DNA from 3 places in the Streptomyces sp. Je 1-4 4N24 genome. Region 3 is predicted to be linked to each of the others. Evidence: riboswitches for the same ligand, from Rfam matches in the RefSeq annotation. Region 3 holds a riboswitch; each other region holds the start of a gene.

Region 1 (5,390 bases), 550 kb from region 3:
CGTGACCGTCGCGATGACCGTTCCGGTGGTGGCTTCAACCGCGACCGTCGTGACGACCGTTCCGGTGGCCGTTCCTTCGAGCGCCGTGACGACCGTTCCGGTGGCGGTTTCAACCGTGACCGCGGCGACCGTCCGAGCCGCCCGTTCAACCGTGACGACCGTACCGGCGGCCGTCCGGCCTCCGGTGGCTACCGCTCCGGCGGCGGCGACCGTCCGTTCAACCGTGACGACCGTTCCGGCCGTCCGTCCTCCGGTGGCCACCGCTCCGGCGGCGACCGCCCGTACGGCCGTCGTGACGACCACCGTGGCGCCCCGACCGGCTCCTTCGGCCGCCGCGAGGACAAGCCGCGCTGGAAGCGCAACGGCTGATCACCGACGCTGATCCGCAGGGCCCGTACGCACGCAAGTGCCGTACGGGCCCTGCGTGTTGTACGGCACACCCGATGCCCCGCAGGGCCCGTCGGCCGGCCCCGCGGCACCCCGCCGCATGGCTTGATCCGTAATGCCTTCGGGCTGCGGCACCTCCTCGGGCTATGCTGCTCGGTGCGGGCCATTAGCTCAATTGGCAGAGCAGTGGACTTTTAATCCATTGGTTCAGGGTTCGAGCCCCTGATGGCCCACCAGAAGCGGACGGGGAGACCGTCCGGCCGGTGTGTGCAGTGGCCTGAGGGCCCGGACCGTGTGCGGTCCGGGCCCTCGGTCATGAGCGGTGTCCGGGGCGGGGCTCAAGTGCTGTGGGGCGGAACGGGCTTGGGGGCGCGAATCGGGCGGCACGAGGCGGGTGGCACGAGGTGGTTGGAGAGGCCGCCGCTGCGCCCGGTCCTCTTCGCCCGCCCTCGCCTCTTCCTCACGTGGCGCGGCCGGTCCGGTGACCCGTCCGGCCCCCGACGAGTCGCCGTCCCGCCCCGTACCGGCAAGCCTGGGGACGTCCAGGCGACCGGCACGGCGGTGCCCGTACGGACGGGCGGGAGTGGGAAGAGGCCGGTGCGGATGCTCCGAGGTGAGGCGCCCCCCGAGGGCGAGGACGACGGGGAGCGCGGGGCCCGCGAGGAGGGCCGCTCCCGGATGTCGTGGTCCGGCCGTCTGCTGGTGCGCCGACTTCCCGCCATCCTCATCGTCGGCGGGGTCGTCTTCGACATGGGGACGCCGGCCAGTTACACGGCCGCCCCCTTCTTCTCCGCCGCCCCGCTGGTCGCCGCGCCGCTCTTCTCCCTGCGGGGCACCGCCCTCACGGCCCTGGCCGCTTTGCTCGGCGAGATCTGGGTCGTCACCTACCGCAGCGCCGGGCAGAACTACAGCGAGTCGGTGACGGAGATCGCCACGGTCCTTGTCGTCGCCCTGCTGGCCCTCGGCATCAACCGGGTCGTCCGGACGGTCGATGCCCGTCTGGCCTCCGTACGGGACGTCTCGGAGGCCGCCCAGCGCGCCGTACTGCCCATGCCGCCCGAACGGCTCGCCGGGCTCGCCCTCGCCGCCCGCTATGTGGGCGCGCGGGCGGATGCCCGGATCGGCGGCGACCTCTATGCGGTGCAGGACACCCCGCACGGCCTACGGCTGATCGTCGGCGACGTACGGGGCAAGGGGCTGGAGGCGGTGGAGACCGCGGTGATCGTCATCGGCGCCTTTCGCGAGGCGGCGGAACAGGAGAGCACCTTGGGTGCGGTGGCGGGGCGGCTGGAGCGGGCGCTGCAACGGGAGGGCGGGCGGCGCAACGGGGTGGAGCGGACCGAGGGGTTCACCACTGCCGTGCTGGCCGAGATCCCCGCCGACGGGCAGTCCGTGCTGCGGGTGCTCAACCGGGGCCACCCGCCCCCGCTGCTGCTCACCCCGGACGGCGGTCTGCGCGAGCTGGCTCCCGCGGCGCCGGCGCTGCCCCTCGGGCTGGGCGAGATGGCGAGCCGGCCGGACCGGCCGGACGAGACGTTCTTCCCGGCCGGGGCCCTGCTGCTCTTCTTCACCGACGGGGTGACCGAGGCCCGGGACCTGCTCGGCCGCTTCTACAACCCGTCGAGCAAACTGCGCGGCTGCCGCTTCCCCGGCCCGGACGTCCTCCTGGACACCGTCGTCGAGGACGTCGCACGCCATACGGGCGGCGCGCCGGCCGACGATATGGCGCTGCTGGCGGTGCAGCGGCCGATGGGGGCGTAGGCGTCGGCGTTCGTAGGGGCCTGGGGGCGACCTACGGGGCGGGGCCGCGGAGGGGCGTGGGCGCTGCGTACGGGAGCCGGGGCGCGCGTAGGGGAATCGGGGCGCGCGTACGGGAATCGGGGCGCGTCCGGGGCCGGGCTGGGTGTACGGGTCGGGCCGTGTGTATGGGAGGCCGTGTTGCGCGTACGGGGTATCGGGCCGTGTGTATGGGAGGTCAGGTCGCGCGTACGGATATCGGGGCCGCGCTCAGCTCCCCGGGATGTCCGTCGCCCCGGGGAGGCCGTGCAGGCTCTGGCCGTGCGGGCCGGTGAGTGCGACCGGGTGCCCGTCGAGCGCGAGGGTCAGCAGCAGCGGGTCGTCCGGGCGGGGCGAGTGGTGTGCCGGGCCGGTGATCCAGGGCAACACGGAGTGGTGCTCGTTGGAGATCCAGTGGCCGCCGCCGGGCCGTCCGTCGAGCAGAGACCGTACGAGCCGGGCGAACTCCTCGCGGCGGGCGGGCGGGAGGTAGGTCAGCACCGAGCTGTGGAAGATGACCAGCGTCGCCTCGGGCGGCGCCTCGGCGGCGAGCGCGGGCAGCTCGTCGAGCAGATCGCCGCGCACCATCCGCGGCCGCGGCGCCGGCCGCACCGCTTCGACGGCCGCGGACAGCCGCGCCGTACGCTCCCCGTCGCCCGGCCATACGAGCGCCTGCAGCCAGCGCAGATCATCCGGTTCGGCAACCGGGTCGAGCGGGTCGAGGTCGATGCCGGCCCGCCACACGATCTCCGGCATCCGGTCGGGCAGCTCGTCGGCGGCCCCTCCCGTACGGCAGGTGAGCTCCAGCGGGCTCTCCGGCGCCCCCAGCTCGGTGCGGAGGGCGCCCGCCCGGCGGCCGTCCCCGTCCTCGCCGTCGGCCTCGTACCGGTAGCGATAGCGGTCGGGGTGCAGACACAGTCCCGCGGACGTACCGGCCTCCAGCAGCGCCAGCGGCTGCGGCAGACGGGCGAGCAGCGGCAGCAGGGTGGCGCAGCGGGCCGGTTCGTTGGTCTGGGTGGCGCGCTGCATGATCACCGTGCGTACCTCGTCCCAGTGCCGGATCGTCCACTCGCGCCAGCGCCCGTACGCGGCCTCACCGCGCGGGCCCGTTTCGGCGTGCGGGCCGTCGAGATAACGGACGGCGGCGAGCAGGAGATTCGGCTGCTGTTTGTTGCCGGCGGGCAGCGATCCCGACAGCAGGTCGCAGAGCTCCGCGTCCTGGCTGATCCGCGCGCTCAGCTCCTCGTGCGCGTCCGACCGGCCCCGCGCCTCCCGCCAGGAGAACTCCCGGTACCGCTCCGCCACTCCCCACGCGATACCGGCAGCACGTCCGGCGTTCCCGGTGTTCCCGACGTTGACGACCATGATCCGACGTTACTGCTCTCACCCTCCGTAATTGAGGGGCACCCCTCCGCATAACGACTGGTGCACAATCCGCGCGAGATCGTTTAGCGCCGGGCGGTCAACTCGCCCGTTTTGTGGCCGTGGTGGCCGAAAAAGTCCATGCCACAGCTTGTGCTGAGCCGATAAGGATTCGTGGGAACGCTTGGAATTCGGTCGCCATCTCTATTACTGTCCGATAACGCAGCGCGGTCGTCCCAGCCGTCGCAAGAGGCGGCACCGCGCGCCGACGCCGAATCCCGCACGCGCTTTTCACGCACCCCCAAGCACTTCGAACTGCACCAAGGGAACCGGGGAACCACTTCCTTGGGGTGAATCGGACGCCCTCCGCCAGCGGGCGCCCGTAGGAGACCTTCCTGCTCCGAACCCGTCAGCTAACCCGGTAGGCGAGAAGGAAGGAAAGGAGTGCGCCTCCGTGGCGTCCAACAGGCCTGCCCCCGAGTCTCCGTCCGCCTACGAGCTCGATGACCGAGGTGCCTTCCCCGGCCCCGGTGCCGATGACGGCGACGGACCGTGGGAGGAGTGGAATCCCACCGAGGAATCCACCCGTTCCGTCCGCGGCAAACACCGGGTGGCCAAGCAGCGCGGCGGCGGACTCGCCCGCAGCGGCACCGTCCTGGGTGTCGGTGTCATCGCGGCGGTCGGCGCGGGCGGAATGGCCTCGGCCGAGGACCGTCCGCCGGTGCCGATCTCGATGCCCGACATCGGCGGGATGGCCGACGACCTCTCCGAAAACCTGCCGGACGCCAAGTCGCTTCCCGGCATCGGCGAGCTGATATCCGACGAGGACTCCGCATCCGCTGTCGCCGACGACGCGGCTCCTGCCGCCTCCGGGCCGCTCACCCGGGCCACGCAGGCGAGCGCGGACACGGGCGGCGGCACGGGCGCCGGTGAGGCGCTGCGCAGCCGCATCCTCCAGCAGGCTGACGCGCAGCAGGGCGCCGCCGAGCAGGAGGCACGCGACACCGCCGAACAGGCCGCCGTCCAGCAGGTCGCAACGGAAGCCGCCGCCCACCAGAAGTCGGCCGAAAAGGCCGCAGCAGCCAAGAAGGCGGCCGAGATGGAGGCCAAGCGCAAGGCCGAGGAAGCGGCCCGTCAGAAGGCGGAGGCCGAACGCCTCGCCAAACTGGCGAAGAGCTTCATCGCCCCCGTGTCCTCCTACACGCTCACCGCCAGTTTCGGCCAGGCCGGCGACCGCTGGGCCGCGGACCACACCGGACAGGACTTCGCCGCGCCGACCGGCACTCCCGTCAAGGCGCTGCACTCCGGCACCATCACCCAGGCCGGCTGGGCCGGTTCGTACGGCTACCGCATCGTCCTCACCCTCGACGACGGCACCGAAGTCTGGTTCTGCCACCTCTCCTCGATGGTGAAGACCTCCGGCAAGGTCAACACTGGCGATGTCATCGGCCGCGTCGGCGCCACCGGCAATGTCACCGGCCCCCACCTCCACCTGGAGGTACGCCCCGACGCCGGCGACCCGGTCGACCCCATGCCGTGGCTCCGCGACCACGGCATCAATGTGTGAGCGACTGCCTCAGCGTGTGACTGGCTGCCTCAGCGTGTGACTGGCTGCATCAGCGTGTGATTGGCGGCATCAACGGTTGACCGACGGCTTCGGTGCATGAATGACGGCCTCTGCGCTCGACCGGCGGCCTTGCGCGCATGACCGGTGCCCTCGGCACGCGCGCAAAGAGCTCAACCTGTGGGCATCCGCCGGGAGTTGCTGCGGGAGGGGGAAGAGGAAGGAATAACTCCTCTTCCCCCGACGCTGCCACCGGATATGACCGCGACACACAAGCCCCTCGGCTCGCTCTCCGTCTCCC
Region 2 (5,390 bases), 3.2 Mb from region 3:
GCAGCCGCCCCGGGACGGCACCCTGCCGGACGTCATCGGCGGCGAGCTGCGCGAGGTCGTCGAGGAGGATGTGCCCTCCCGCGCCCTCATGGCGGCCTACCGCCTGCCGCACGACGGCACCCGTGAGGCGGACGCCGCGGACCTCGCGCTGACCGTCCTGGGCGGCGGCGAGTCCTCCCGCCTCTACAACCGGCTGGTGCGCCGCGACCGCAGCGCCGTCGCCGCCGGCTTCGGCCTGCTGCGGCTGGCCGGTGCCCCTTCGCTGGGCTGGCTGGACGTGAAGACGTCCGGCGGGGTCGAGGTCCCCGACATCGAGCGCGCGGTCGACGAGGAGCTGGCCCGCTTCGCCGCCGAGGGCCCGACCCCGGAGGAGATGGAGCGGGCGCAGGCCCAGCTGGAGCGCGAATGGCTGGACCGGCTGGCCACGGTCAGCGGCCGCGCCGACGAACTGTGCCGCTTCGCCGTCCTGTTCGGCGACCCGCAGCTCGCGCTGTCCGCCGTCCAGCGCGTCCTGGACATCACCCCCGAGGAGGTGCAGGCGGTCGCCAAGGCCCGGCTGCGCCCCGACAACCGCGCGGCGCTCGTCTACGAGCCCACCGAGCCGTCCGACGCCGACACCGAGGAAGGGGAGGCGGACCAGTGAGCGACGCCACCACCCACGCCGATTCCCCCGTGAGCCCCATGGACTTCCACCCGCAGCCCCAGGGGGGCGCGCCCAAGCCGTGGGCCTTCCCTGCCCCCGAGCGCAGCCAACTGCCCAACGGGCTCACCCTCCTGACCAGCCACCGCCCCGGCCAGCAGGTCGTCGCCGTCGAGATCAACCTCGTCGCGCCGCTGGACGCCGAACCCGAGGGCCTGGACGGCGTCGCCACGATCATGGCGCGTGCGCTGTCCGAGGGCACCGACACGCATGACGCGGAGGAGTTCGCCGCCGAGCTGGAGCGCTGCGGCGCCACCCTGGACGCGCACGCCGACCACCCCGGCGTACGGGTCTCCCTCGAGGTGCCGGCGTCCCGGCTGACCCGTGCGCTCGGCCTGCTCGCCGACGCGCTGCGGGCGCCCGCCTTCCCGGAGAGCGAGGTCGAGCGGCTGGTACGCAACCGCCTCGACGAGATTCCGCACGAGCTCGCCAACCCGGCCCGCCGCGCCGCGATGGCACTGTCCAAGGAGCTGTTCCCGGCCACCGCCCGCATGTCGCGGCCCCGGCAGGGCACCGAGGAGACCGTCGCCCGCATCGACGCCGCCGCCGTCCGCGCCTTCTACGACGCCCATGTACGGCCCGCCACTGCCACCGCCGTCATCGTCGGTGACTTCACCGGCGTCGACCTCGGCGCGGCGCTCGCCGACACTCTCGGTGCCTGGAGCGGCTCCACGGCCGAGCCGCTGAAGGCCTCGGCGATCGTCGCCGACGACACCGGCCGGGTGGTGATCGTGGACCGCCCCGGTGCCGTCCAGACGCAGCTGCTCATCGGCCGGATCGGTGCCGACCGGCACGACCGCGTGTGGCCCGCGCAGGTCCTCGGCGCCTATTGCCTGGGCGGCACCCTCACCTCCCGTCTGGACCGTGTGCTGCGGGAGGAGAAGGGCTACACCTACGGGGTGCGCGCCTTCGGCCAGGTGCTCCGCTCCACCGCCCCCACCTCCCCCGAGGGATCCACGGGCGCCGCGCTGCTCGCCATCAGCGGCTCGGTGGACACCGGCTCCACCGTCCCGGCCCTCGAGGACCTGTGGAAGGTGCTGCGCACCCTCGCGGCAGAGGGGCTGACGGACGAGGAGCGGGATGTCGCCGTGCAGAACCTCGTCGGGGTCGCTCCGCTGAAGTACGAGACCGCGGCGGCCGTCGCGGGCACCCTCGCCGACCAGGTGGAGCAGCAGCTCCCGGACGACTTCCAGGCGCAGTTGTACGCCCGCCTCGCGGAGACCGGCACCGTCGAGGCCACCGCCGCGGCGGTCAACGCCTTCCCCGTGGACCGGCTGGTGACGGTCCTGGTGGGCGATGCGGCGCAGATCGCCGAGCCGGTCAAGGCGCTGGGCATCGGTGAGGTGACCGTCGTCAGCGGCTAGCCCCGTATGACGGAAGGTCATCTGCAGACCGTGCGGCTCCCGTGGTGCTTGTCAGCCACGGGAGCCGCCGTATGTCCGGTTTATTGCGGCTGGTGCCCCGGTTCTTGTGGCATCCCGCACAAAAAAGCGGTTCTGTTTGCCGATTGAAAGTTGCCCCGTTTAGCGTCGGTCCGGCTGTTCGTCACAAGTCCGCCACAACAGTGGCACCGGACAGCCATCGCCGAGTCCCCGTACGGCGCGAGCCAGGGGAGCCGGGGACCCAAACGTCCCTTGGGGTGAATCGGCCTCCTCTCCGAGGAGTCCGTAGGAGACCTTCCTGCTCCGAACCCGTCAGCTAACCCGGTAGGCGAGAAGGAGGGAAAGGACAAGCCAGCACATGGCGTTCATCCGTGCCACCGGGAAGCACCGTCGCGCGAGCCGTCCCGTTCGGACGACCCGCAACGTCGCCGGCATAGCCACCCTCGCGGCCGGCGGTGTGGTCGCCTCCGTGGCCTCGCCGGCGCTGGCCGCGACGGACGAGGCGCGCCCCCACGACACCGGACTGCAGCAGGCCGTCGTGCTGGGCGACGAGCTCGCCAACCGTGTCGAGGCCCAGGCCGACGCGCAGCAGGCCGACGCCGAGGCCGCCGCGGCGAGGGCGAAGGCCGAGGCCGTCGCCAAGAAGCAGGCCGATGAGGCCAAGCGGCGTGCCGAGGCGGCGAAGAAGAAGGCCAAGGCCGCCCATGAGGCCAAGGTGCGCGCCGCCCGCGACGCGGAGCGCAAGCGCCTCAACGCCTTTGTCGCCCCCATTGGCGACTCCTACGTGTCCACCGCCTACAAGGCCTCCAGTGGCCTGTGGTCCTCCGGCAGCCACACCGGCATCGACTTCCACGCCGCCTCCGGCACCAGCGTCCACGCGGTCGGCTCGGGCACCGTCGTCGAGGCCGGCTGGGGCGGCTCGTACGGCAACAACATCGTGATCAAGATGAACGACGGCACGTACACCCAGTACGGCCACCTGTCGTCGCTCGGTGTCTCGGTCGGCCAGCAGGTCACCCCGGGTCAGCAGATCGGCCTCTCCGGCGCCACCGGCAACGTCACCGGCCCGCACCTGCACTTCGAGGCCCGCACCGGCGCCGACTACGGCTCGGACATCGACCCCATCTCGTACCTGCGCGGGCACGGCGTCAACGTCTGATTCCCGGCCTCGCCGGCGGCGCCCCGTACGGGTCCTGCGCCCCACGCCGAGCGTCCCTCCGGAGCCCCGGTCCCACGGCCGGGGCTTCGGTGTATCCGGAGTGCGGTGGGTACGCACCGGATACGCCGGTGCCCCGCGACTTCCGGCCAAAAAATATCCATGAATATCCCGAGGCCGTCGGAAAAGCCGTGCCGGTCGAATAGAGTCACGGAAAAGTCGCCGACCGGCGGCGTTTTCAGGGGATTACGGCGGAGGCACGGAAGATGCGAGGCCATATTTCCGCGCATGCGGTGTGCACGGCGATTCGCGACGACATTGTCTCCGGTGCGCTGGCGCCGGGGAGCCGGCTGATCGAGGAGATCCTGGCGGCCCGTTACGGCGTCTCCAGAGTGCCGGTCCGCGAAGCACTGCGCACCCTGCAGTCCGAGGGCTTCGTCACCACCCGCCACCACGCGGGCGCCTGCGTCGCCGAGCCCACCGAGCAGGAGGCCGCCGATCTCCTCGACGTCCGCGCCCTGTTGGAGCCGCTGGGCGCCGCCCGCGCGGCCGCCCGCCGCAGTCCGGCCCACCTGAAGGTGCTCCGCGGCCTGGTACGGCTCGGCCGCGAGCGGGCCCGGCACGGCAACCCCGCGGATCTGCGCCAACTGGACGGCTGGTTCCACGAAACGCTGGCCCAGGCGGCCGGCAGCCCCAGCCTGACGGCGCTGCTGACCCAGTTGCGGCGCAAGATCGAGTGGATGTACGCGGTGGAACTGCCGCCCCGGGCCGGCGAGTCCTGGGACGAACACGGCGCGGTGCTGGACGCGGTGGCCCGTGGGGACGCCGAACGGGCGCGCGCCCTGATGGCGGCTCATGTCGAGCGCTCGCTTCCGGTCTACCGGCTGCGGCTCCCCGCCAAGGCCGAGGTGAGGGATCCGAAACCGCCCGTCAACACGGCACGCGTCCGCCCTTAACAATCGCCCCGTATACAAAGAAGCGCGGAATTTGCTGCGCCCGCGCATAGCGGTGCTTTATTCGGCGCCCGATCCTGCATTTGGTGTGCCTATTTTTGCCGCACTGCATGTGCTTAATGGTGTGTGCATTTCCTGGCGGAACCCGGACGGCGGTCACCCCGGCAATTCCGCGCCCCCTCCCCGCGGAATGCGCGGCGCCGTATGCGGCATTGCCGCGCAGACCCACCGGGCGCGGCGGACCGTCACCCCCACTGGCACCGCGGATACCGGCCCAGCAAAACGGCCCCGCCGCGGCAACCGATTCGGTCACCACGGCGGGGCCGCCGCAGACGGCAGAAGTCCTGGCGGACTCAGACGGTCTCGGGGAGCTCCTCGAGGCCCTCGGCCACGAGCTTGGCCAGACGGTCGAGCGCCGCCTCGGCGCCCTCGGCGTCGGAGGCCAGCACGATCTCCTCGCCGCCCTGGGCGCCCAGGCCGAGGACCGCGAGCATGGAGGCCGCGTTGACGGGGTTGCCATCAGCCTTGGCGATCGTCATCGGGACGCCGGAGGCGGTGGCCGCACGGACGAAGATCGACGCGGGGCGGGCGTGCAGGCCCTCGGCCCAACCGACATTGACGCGGCGCTCTGCCATGGTGTTGCCCTTCAAAGTCGTGACAGTTGTCTAGACCAGTCTCTCACGCTGCGGTGTGTGGTCCGCCGGCCCTTCGTCCTGGCCTCTGCGGCAGTGGGGCCCGGGGAAGACCCGGCAGGCCGCACGTCCTACGGCGCACCGGCCTGCCCCGCACCCCGAGCGTACGCGCGCAGGCCCGGTTGTCGGTGGCCGGTCGTACGCTGTCCGCATGCAGACGCCGCCGGAGCACGCGTACCCGACCCACTGGGAAGCCGACGTGGTGCTGCGTGACGGCGGCACAGCACGGATCCGCCCCATCACCACCGATGACGCCGAGCGGCTGGTCTCCTTCTACGAGCAGGTCTCGGACGAGTCGAAGTACTACCGCTTCTTCGCGCCCTACCCGCGTCTGTCCGACCGTGATGTGCACCGTTTCACCCACCACGACTACGTCGACCGGGTCGGGCTCGCCGCCACGATCGGCGGCGAGTTCATCGGCACCGTCCGCTACGACCGGATCAACGAGCAGGGGCTGCCCGCCAAGAACCCCGAGGACGATCAGGCGGAGGTCGCCTTCCTCGTCCA
Region 3 (5,390 bases):
CGCGAGCGCGATGTCCTGGCCGGGGGCGTACCCGGCTTCCTTGATGGCCTCGAGGATGAGGTCGAGGGCCTCGCGGTTGGAGCCGAGGTTCGGGGCGAAGCCGCCCTCGTCGCCCAGGCCGGTGGCCAGGCCCTTGGCCTTCAGGACCTTCTTGAGGGTGTGGTAGACCTCGGCGCCCCAGCGCAGCGCCTCGGAGAAGGACTCCGCGCCGATCGGGGCGATCATGAACTCCTGGATGTCCACGTTGGAGTCGGCGTGCGAGCCGCCGTTCAGGATGTTCATCATCGGGACGGGCAGCACGTGCGCGTTCGGGCCGCCGAGGTAGCGGAACAGCGGGAGGTCGCTGGCCTCGGAGGCGGCGTGCGCCACGGCGAGGGAGACGCCGAGGATGGCGTTGGCGCCGAGCGAGCCCTTGTTGTCGGTGGCGTCCAGGTCGAACATGGCCTGGTCGATCAGCCGCTGCTCGGTCGCGTCGTAGCCGACGAGCTCCGGGCCGATCTGCTCGATGACGGCCAGGACGGCCTTCTCCACGCCCTTGCCCAGGTAGCGGTTCGGGTCGCCGTCACGGAGCTCGATGGCCTCGAAGGCGCCGGTGGAGGCGCCGGACGGGACGGCGGCACGGCCGGTGCTGCCGTCGTCGAGGCCGACCTCGACCTCGACCGTGGGATTACCTCGCGAGTCGAGAATTTCGCGGGCTACGACGACGTCGATCGACGGCACGTTGTCTCCTTCGTGGGTGTCTGGCGTTCTGCGCATGAGCCTAACGGCCCCGGGCGCGTCCGCCTGCCCTTGGCCCGCTCCGTGGGACGAAAACAGGCCCAAAGGCCCAGTTCACGGGACGTTTGGGCACATTGTTCACTAAACGGGAAAAGTTGCTGAACAGCGCCGGTCAGCGGCCTGCCGCCCGCCGGGGCGCTCCGGGCCCGTGACCCGGGACATGAGAAACCCCGCCACGGCGCGCCGGGGGAAGGGCGTGCCGTGGCGGGGCGGTCTCACGGAGGAAGGGGGCCCGCCGCTCGGGCCCGGAGCCCCGGTGAGAAAGCGGCTCAGACGGTGAGCTGCTGACCGGGGATGATCAGGTTCGGGTTGCCGCCGATGACCGACTTGTTCGCCTTGTAGACGGACTTCCAGTCGGTGCCGTGGGCCTTGGCGATCTTTGCGAGGGTGTCGCCCGCCTTGACGGTGTAGTTGCCGTCACCCGTGGACTTGCGCTCGGCGGACCGCGAGGCACGGTCCTCGGAGGCGGACGGGGCCTTCTTGGCCTCCGGCTTGGCGGACTCCTGCTTCGGCGCGGACTTGGTCTGCGCGGAGGTGTCGACGTCGGCGGCGGGGCCACCGGCGGTCAGGTTGCCCGCACCGGCGCAGGTCCAGGCACCCGGGCCCTGGATGGCGAGGAGCTTCTCGGCGGCGGCGATCTGCTGGGCCTTGGTGGCCAGGTCGGCGCGCGGCGCGTACTGGGTGCCACCGGCGGCGGCCCAGCTGGAGTTGGAGAACTGCAGGCCACCGTAGTAGCCGTTACCGGTGTTGATCGACCAGTTGCCGCCGGACTCGCACTGGGCGACCTTGTCCCAGGTGGCGACGGAGGCGGCGGAGGCGGAGGTGGCGCCCATCAGCGGCACGGCCACGGCGGCACCGGCCACACCGGCGAGGGTGGCGACGCGGACGGCCTTGGAGGGACGACGGTGCTTGCCCTTGAAGATCAGCATGGTTCGTTCGTTTCCTCACCGACGCCTACGAGGTGAGCTGTCGGGTTCGGACTGATGAGTCGCCCGGCCGTGTGCGCAGAACGCACGTGGCTTCACCCCAAGCCGGTTGACCCGTTTTCACGGGCGGGGCCGGCACAAATCCTGGGTCCCCCGCTCCTGCCTTCGGCGCTTGCGCGTCAAGTGCCTTCGACCACCGGCAGGATTCGGCGTGTGATCGAAGGGCCCGCTTTGGCGAGCGGTCCTGACGTTAAGCAGTAATCCCCTTGGGGTTCAAACCCCACCATCTGAACCAAGTTGACCGTTTTTGATCACGGGTTGGTTACATATCCGCAGGTGAGGCCCGGTATGCCGGGGTTGAGTAACCCGGGCCCCACCACAGTCAACGAGACCCTTGTCTCACTTTCCCAAAAGAGGGCGAAGGGTGCCGAACTACCCTGCGTTCCGGCCGAGATCGAGCTGCTGGCCGGGCTGGATCAGGTCCGCGTCGGAGCCGATGACGCCCTCGTTGCGGTCGTAGAGCTCGGCCCATCCGCCGGGCAGCCGGTGGGCCGTGGCGATGGCTGACAGGCTGTCACCCGGGCGCACCGTGTAGTCGCCGTCGGCCGCCGGGCCCGTGCGGTGCGCGTCATCGCCGCGCGAGGCGTGCCGACCGCCGGAGGACCGGCCGCCGTCACCGTCACCGCCCTCCCCGTCGCCCGCCTCGCCGCGGTGCTTGCCCTTGGGCACCTCGTGCGGGGTGCCGCTGCTGTCCGTACGGCTGCCGCCGTCGGACGGGTCCGCGGAGGGGTCGTCGGACGGGTCGGCGGACTGCGACGGGTCGTCGTCCCGGTTGCCACCCCGGTCGTCGCCCTGGTCGCCGTCCCGGTCTCCGGGCGTCGCCGGGTCGGACGGCTCCGGGCTCGTGGACGAGTCGCCGGGCTCGGCGGTGTCCGAAGCGTCGGGCGAGGGCGTCTCGTCGGACGGCAGCCCGCTCGACTCATCACTGGGCTCGTCGCTGGGCTTATCACTGGGCCCGTCGCTGGGCTTGTCGCTGGACCCGTCGTTCCGTCCGGAGGAGTCCGCGCCGTCGTGGGCGTCGGAGGAACCGGGGGTGTCCCAGGGGTCGAGGGAGCCCTCGGAGTCCGAGGGGTCGGGCGCCGGGGTGCTGGTGCTGCCCGGGTCGACCTCCGGTGCCCGGCCGTCGTCGGTCAGCCCGGCGTTCACCGCACAGCTCGGCCAGGCGTCCGGCCCGCGGTCGTCGAGGATCGACTCGGCGACCGCGATCTGCTGGGAGCGGCTGGCGAGGTCGGGGCGCGACGCATAGGACGAGCCGCCGTAGTTGTCCCACATCTCCTGGGTGAGCTGCAGGCCGCCGTAGTAGCCGTTGCCCGACGCCGCGCTCCACACCCCGCCGCTCTCACACTGGGCGACCTTGTCCCAGGTCGCGGTGTCGGCGGCCTGTGCACCGCTCGCGGCGAACAGCGGCAGGGCGAGGCCTGCGCCGGTCACTCCCGCCGTGACAAAGATGGCCGGTGCCTGACGGGGTCGACGATGTCGGCCGTTCCCGGAACGCATGCGGATGCCTTTCGCGCGGCGGTTGAGTTGTTCGACGAGCTCTTCGAGCTGCTCGACGGGGCTTCCGGCCGGCCGACGCACGCGAGCGGCACCGTTACACCGGTCCCCCACATCACCGCTTCGACCGATCGAGTGAAGCCTGTCGATCGTCGGGTCGAAAGGTAGCCGGGGTCAGAGGTAGTCACAAGTCGGTGTAGTGCGGATCACGTAAAGGTCACGCAGTTGACTCTGTGTCACATCGGGCTTCGTCGCTGGTCAGGGACGCTCCGGAGTGAACTCCACCGGAAGTGAACGCAGTCCGCGCATGATGAGCCCGCCACGCCAGCGCAAATCGTCAGGTTCCGCGGCAAGCCGGATGTCCGGGAGCCGGGTCAGCAGGGTCGCCAGCGCACTCTGCCCTTCGAGGCGGGCGAGCGGCGCACCCAGGCAGTAGTGGATGCCGTGCCCGTATCCCAGATGCTGATTGTCACGCCGGGTCAGATCGAGCACATCCGGCTCGTCGAAGCGCGCCGGGTCGCGGTCGGCGGCGGCCAGCACCACCAGGACCGGGTCCCCCTCGGCGATCCGCTGCCCGCCGAGCGTCAGCTCCTGGGTCGCGAACCGCCAGGTCGCCAGCTCCACGGGACCGTCGTAACGGAGCAGTTCCTCGATGCCGGTGGTGAGCAGGTCGCTGTCGCCCGCCGCGATCGACTTCTGCAGCAGCTCACGCTGGGCGGGGTGGCGCAGCAGCGCATAGGTGCCGTTGCCGATGAGGTTGACGGTGGTCTCGAAGCCCGCGAAGAGCAGGATGAAGGCCATCGCGGCGGCCTCGTTCTCGGTCAGATGCTCACCGTGGTCCGACGCCCTGATCAGGGCGGAGATCAGATCCTCGTCCGCCTCGGCGGTCTCCCCCAGGGACTCGCGCTTGCGGTGGATCAGCTCGGCGAGATAGCCGCGCATCTTCTTCACGGAGCGGGCGACGCCGCCGCGCGGCCCTCCGCCGTGCCGGATCATCATGCCCGCCCAGTCCCGGAAGTCGTCCTGGTCCTCGCGCGGTACGCCCAGCAGATCGCAGATCGCGTAGATCGGGAGCGGAAAGGCGAACTCGTGGATGAGGTCGGCCTCGCCCTTCGCCGCGAACTGGTCGATGAGGTGGTCGGTCAGCTCCTGGACCCGCGGGGCGAAGGCGGCGACCCGGCGCGGGGTGAACGCCTTCGAGACCAGGCGGCGCAGCCTGGTGTGGTCCGGGGGGTCGATGTTGAGCAGATGCGTCATGAGGTTGGCGCTGCGCTCGCCCGGGATGCCGACCTTGCCCTTGCCGTGCGCGGCCTCGCTGTGGTGGACCGGGTTCTTGGACAGCCGGGCGTCGGCGAGCGCCTGCCGCGCCTCCGAGTACCGCGTCACCAGCCAGGCCTCGACACCGCTGGGCAGCTCGGTCCGGTGCACCGGCGCATGCTCGCGCAGCCAGGCGTACGCGGGGTACGGGTCGGAGGCGAACTCCCAGGTGAACAGCGCGGGGGCGGGCCCGGCGGCGGGGCAGCCCGCGGGGGCGTCGGCGGCGGTGGTGTGGGGCTTGTCGTGCACCTTCCGACCGTAACCGCTGGGCGCACAACGGCGCGCCCGCCCACCGGCCGGGCCCGCGCCGCCCTACGCCGGATCCACCCCCAGGCCGGTCAGGAACGCCACGGCCGCCGGCGACGGGCCGAGAGCGCTCCACACCACCCGCTCGGTCCGCTCGGGCGCCGGCCGCACCCGCACGATGTGCAGCCCGGCCAGCTCGGAGGCGATGGCCTCCGGCACCATGCCGACGCCCAGGCCCGCCCGGACCAGCTTCGCCAGGAACTCGACCGTGGTCACCTCGTACGCCACCTCCGAGGTCAGCCCCGCCGCACGGAACGCGTCCTCGCGCTGCCGGCGGGCCGCGGACCCGGCCGTGAAGTCGACAAAGGTCTCCCGCGCCATCCGCGACAGCGTGGTCCACTCCCGCTCCGCCAGCGGATGCCCCGGCGGCACGACGGCGACCAGCTCACCGCGCGCCAGCTCCTTCTCCCGTACGCCGACGGTGCGCGCGGCGGGCACCAGCCCGACGAACGCGACGTCCAGCACGCCCTGCCGCACCTGTTCGAGGAGCTGGTCGCTCATCGCGGTCTG

What was found. Region 3 has a riboswitch for cyclic di-AMP ahead of SLV14N_RS24420 (transglycosylase family protein). Riboswitches for the same ligand answer to the same signal wherever they lie in the genome.
Region 1: linked by a shared signal. The riboswitch ahead of SLV14N_RS21825 (M23 family metallopeptidase) and the one ahead of SLV14N_RS24420 (transglycosylase family protein) in region 3 are both predicted to bind cyclic di-AMP.
Region 2: linked by a shared signal. The riboswitch ahead of SLV14N_RS10125 (M23 family metallopeptidase) and the one ahead of SLV14N_RS24420 (transglycosylase family protein) in region 3 are both predicted to bind cyclic di-AMP.

The regions. Positions count from the first base shown of each region.
Region 1 covers NZ_CP110836.1:4,998,673-5,004,062, forward strand. Annotated here, with positions in the region: gene SLV14N_RS21805 (DEAD/DEAH box helicase) at 1-369, shown strand, start outside; tRNA gene SLV14N_RS21810 (tRNA-Lys) at 548-623, shown strand; gene SLV14N_RS21815 (PP2C family protein-serine/threonine phosphatase) at 1,066-2,148, shown strand; gene SLV14N_RS21820 (DUF2332 domain-containing protein) at 2,395-3,528, opposite strand; cyclic di-AMP (ydaO/yuaA leader) riboswitch at 3,814-3,968, shown strand; gene SLV14N_RS21825 (M23 family metallopeptidase) at 3,980-5,092, shown strand; gene SLV14N_RS21830 (aldo/keto reductase) at 5,348-5,390, shown strand, end outside.
Region 2 covers NZ_CP110836.1:2,392,612-2,398,001, reverse strand. Annotated here, with positions in the region: gene SLV14N_RS10135 (pitrilysin family protein) at 1-643, shown strand, start outside; gene SLV14N_RS10130 (pitrilysin family protein) at 682-2,064, shown strand; cyclic di-AMP (ydaO/yuaA leader) riboswitch at 2,273-2,428, shown strand; gene SLV14N_RS10125 (M23 family metallopeptidase) at 2,441-3,241, shown strand; gene SLV14N_RS10120 (GntR family transcriptional regulator) at 3,505-4,194, shown strand; gene SLV14N_RS10115 (HPr family phosphocarrier protein) at 4,545-4,826, opposite strand; gene SLV14N_RS10110 (bifunctional GNAT family N-acetyltransferase/acetate--CoA ligase family protein) at 5,035-5,390, shown strand, end outside.
Region 3 covers NZ_CP110836.1:5,552,413-5,557,802, reverse strand. Annotated here, with positions in the region: gene eno (phosphopyruvate hydratase) at 1-756, opposite strand, end outside; gene SLV14N_RS24420 (transglycosylase family protein) at 1,047-1,706, opposite strand; cyclic di-AMP (ydaO/yuaA leader) riboswitch at 1,714-1,925, opposite strand; gene SLV14N_RS24415 (transglycosylase family protein) at 2,136-3,194, opposite strand; gene SLV14N_RS24410 (cytochrome P450) at 3,516-4,823, opposite strand; gene SLV14N_RS24405 (LysR family transcriptional regulator) at 4,887-5,390, opposite strand, start outside.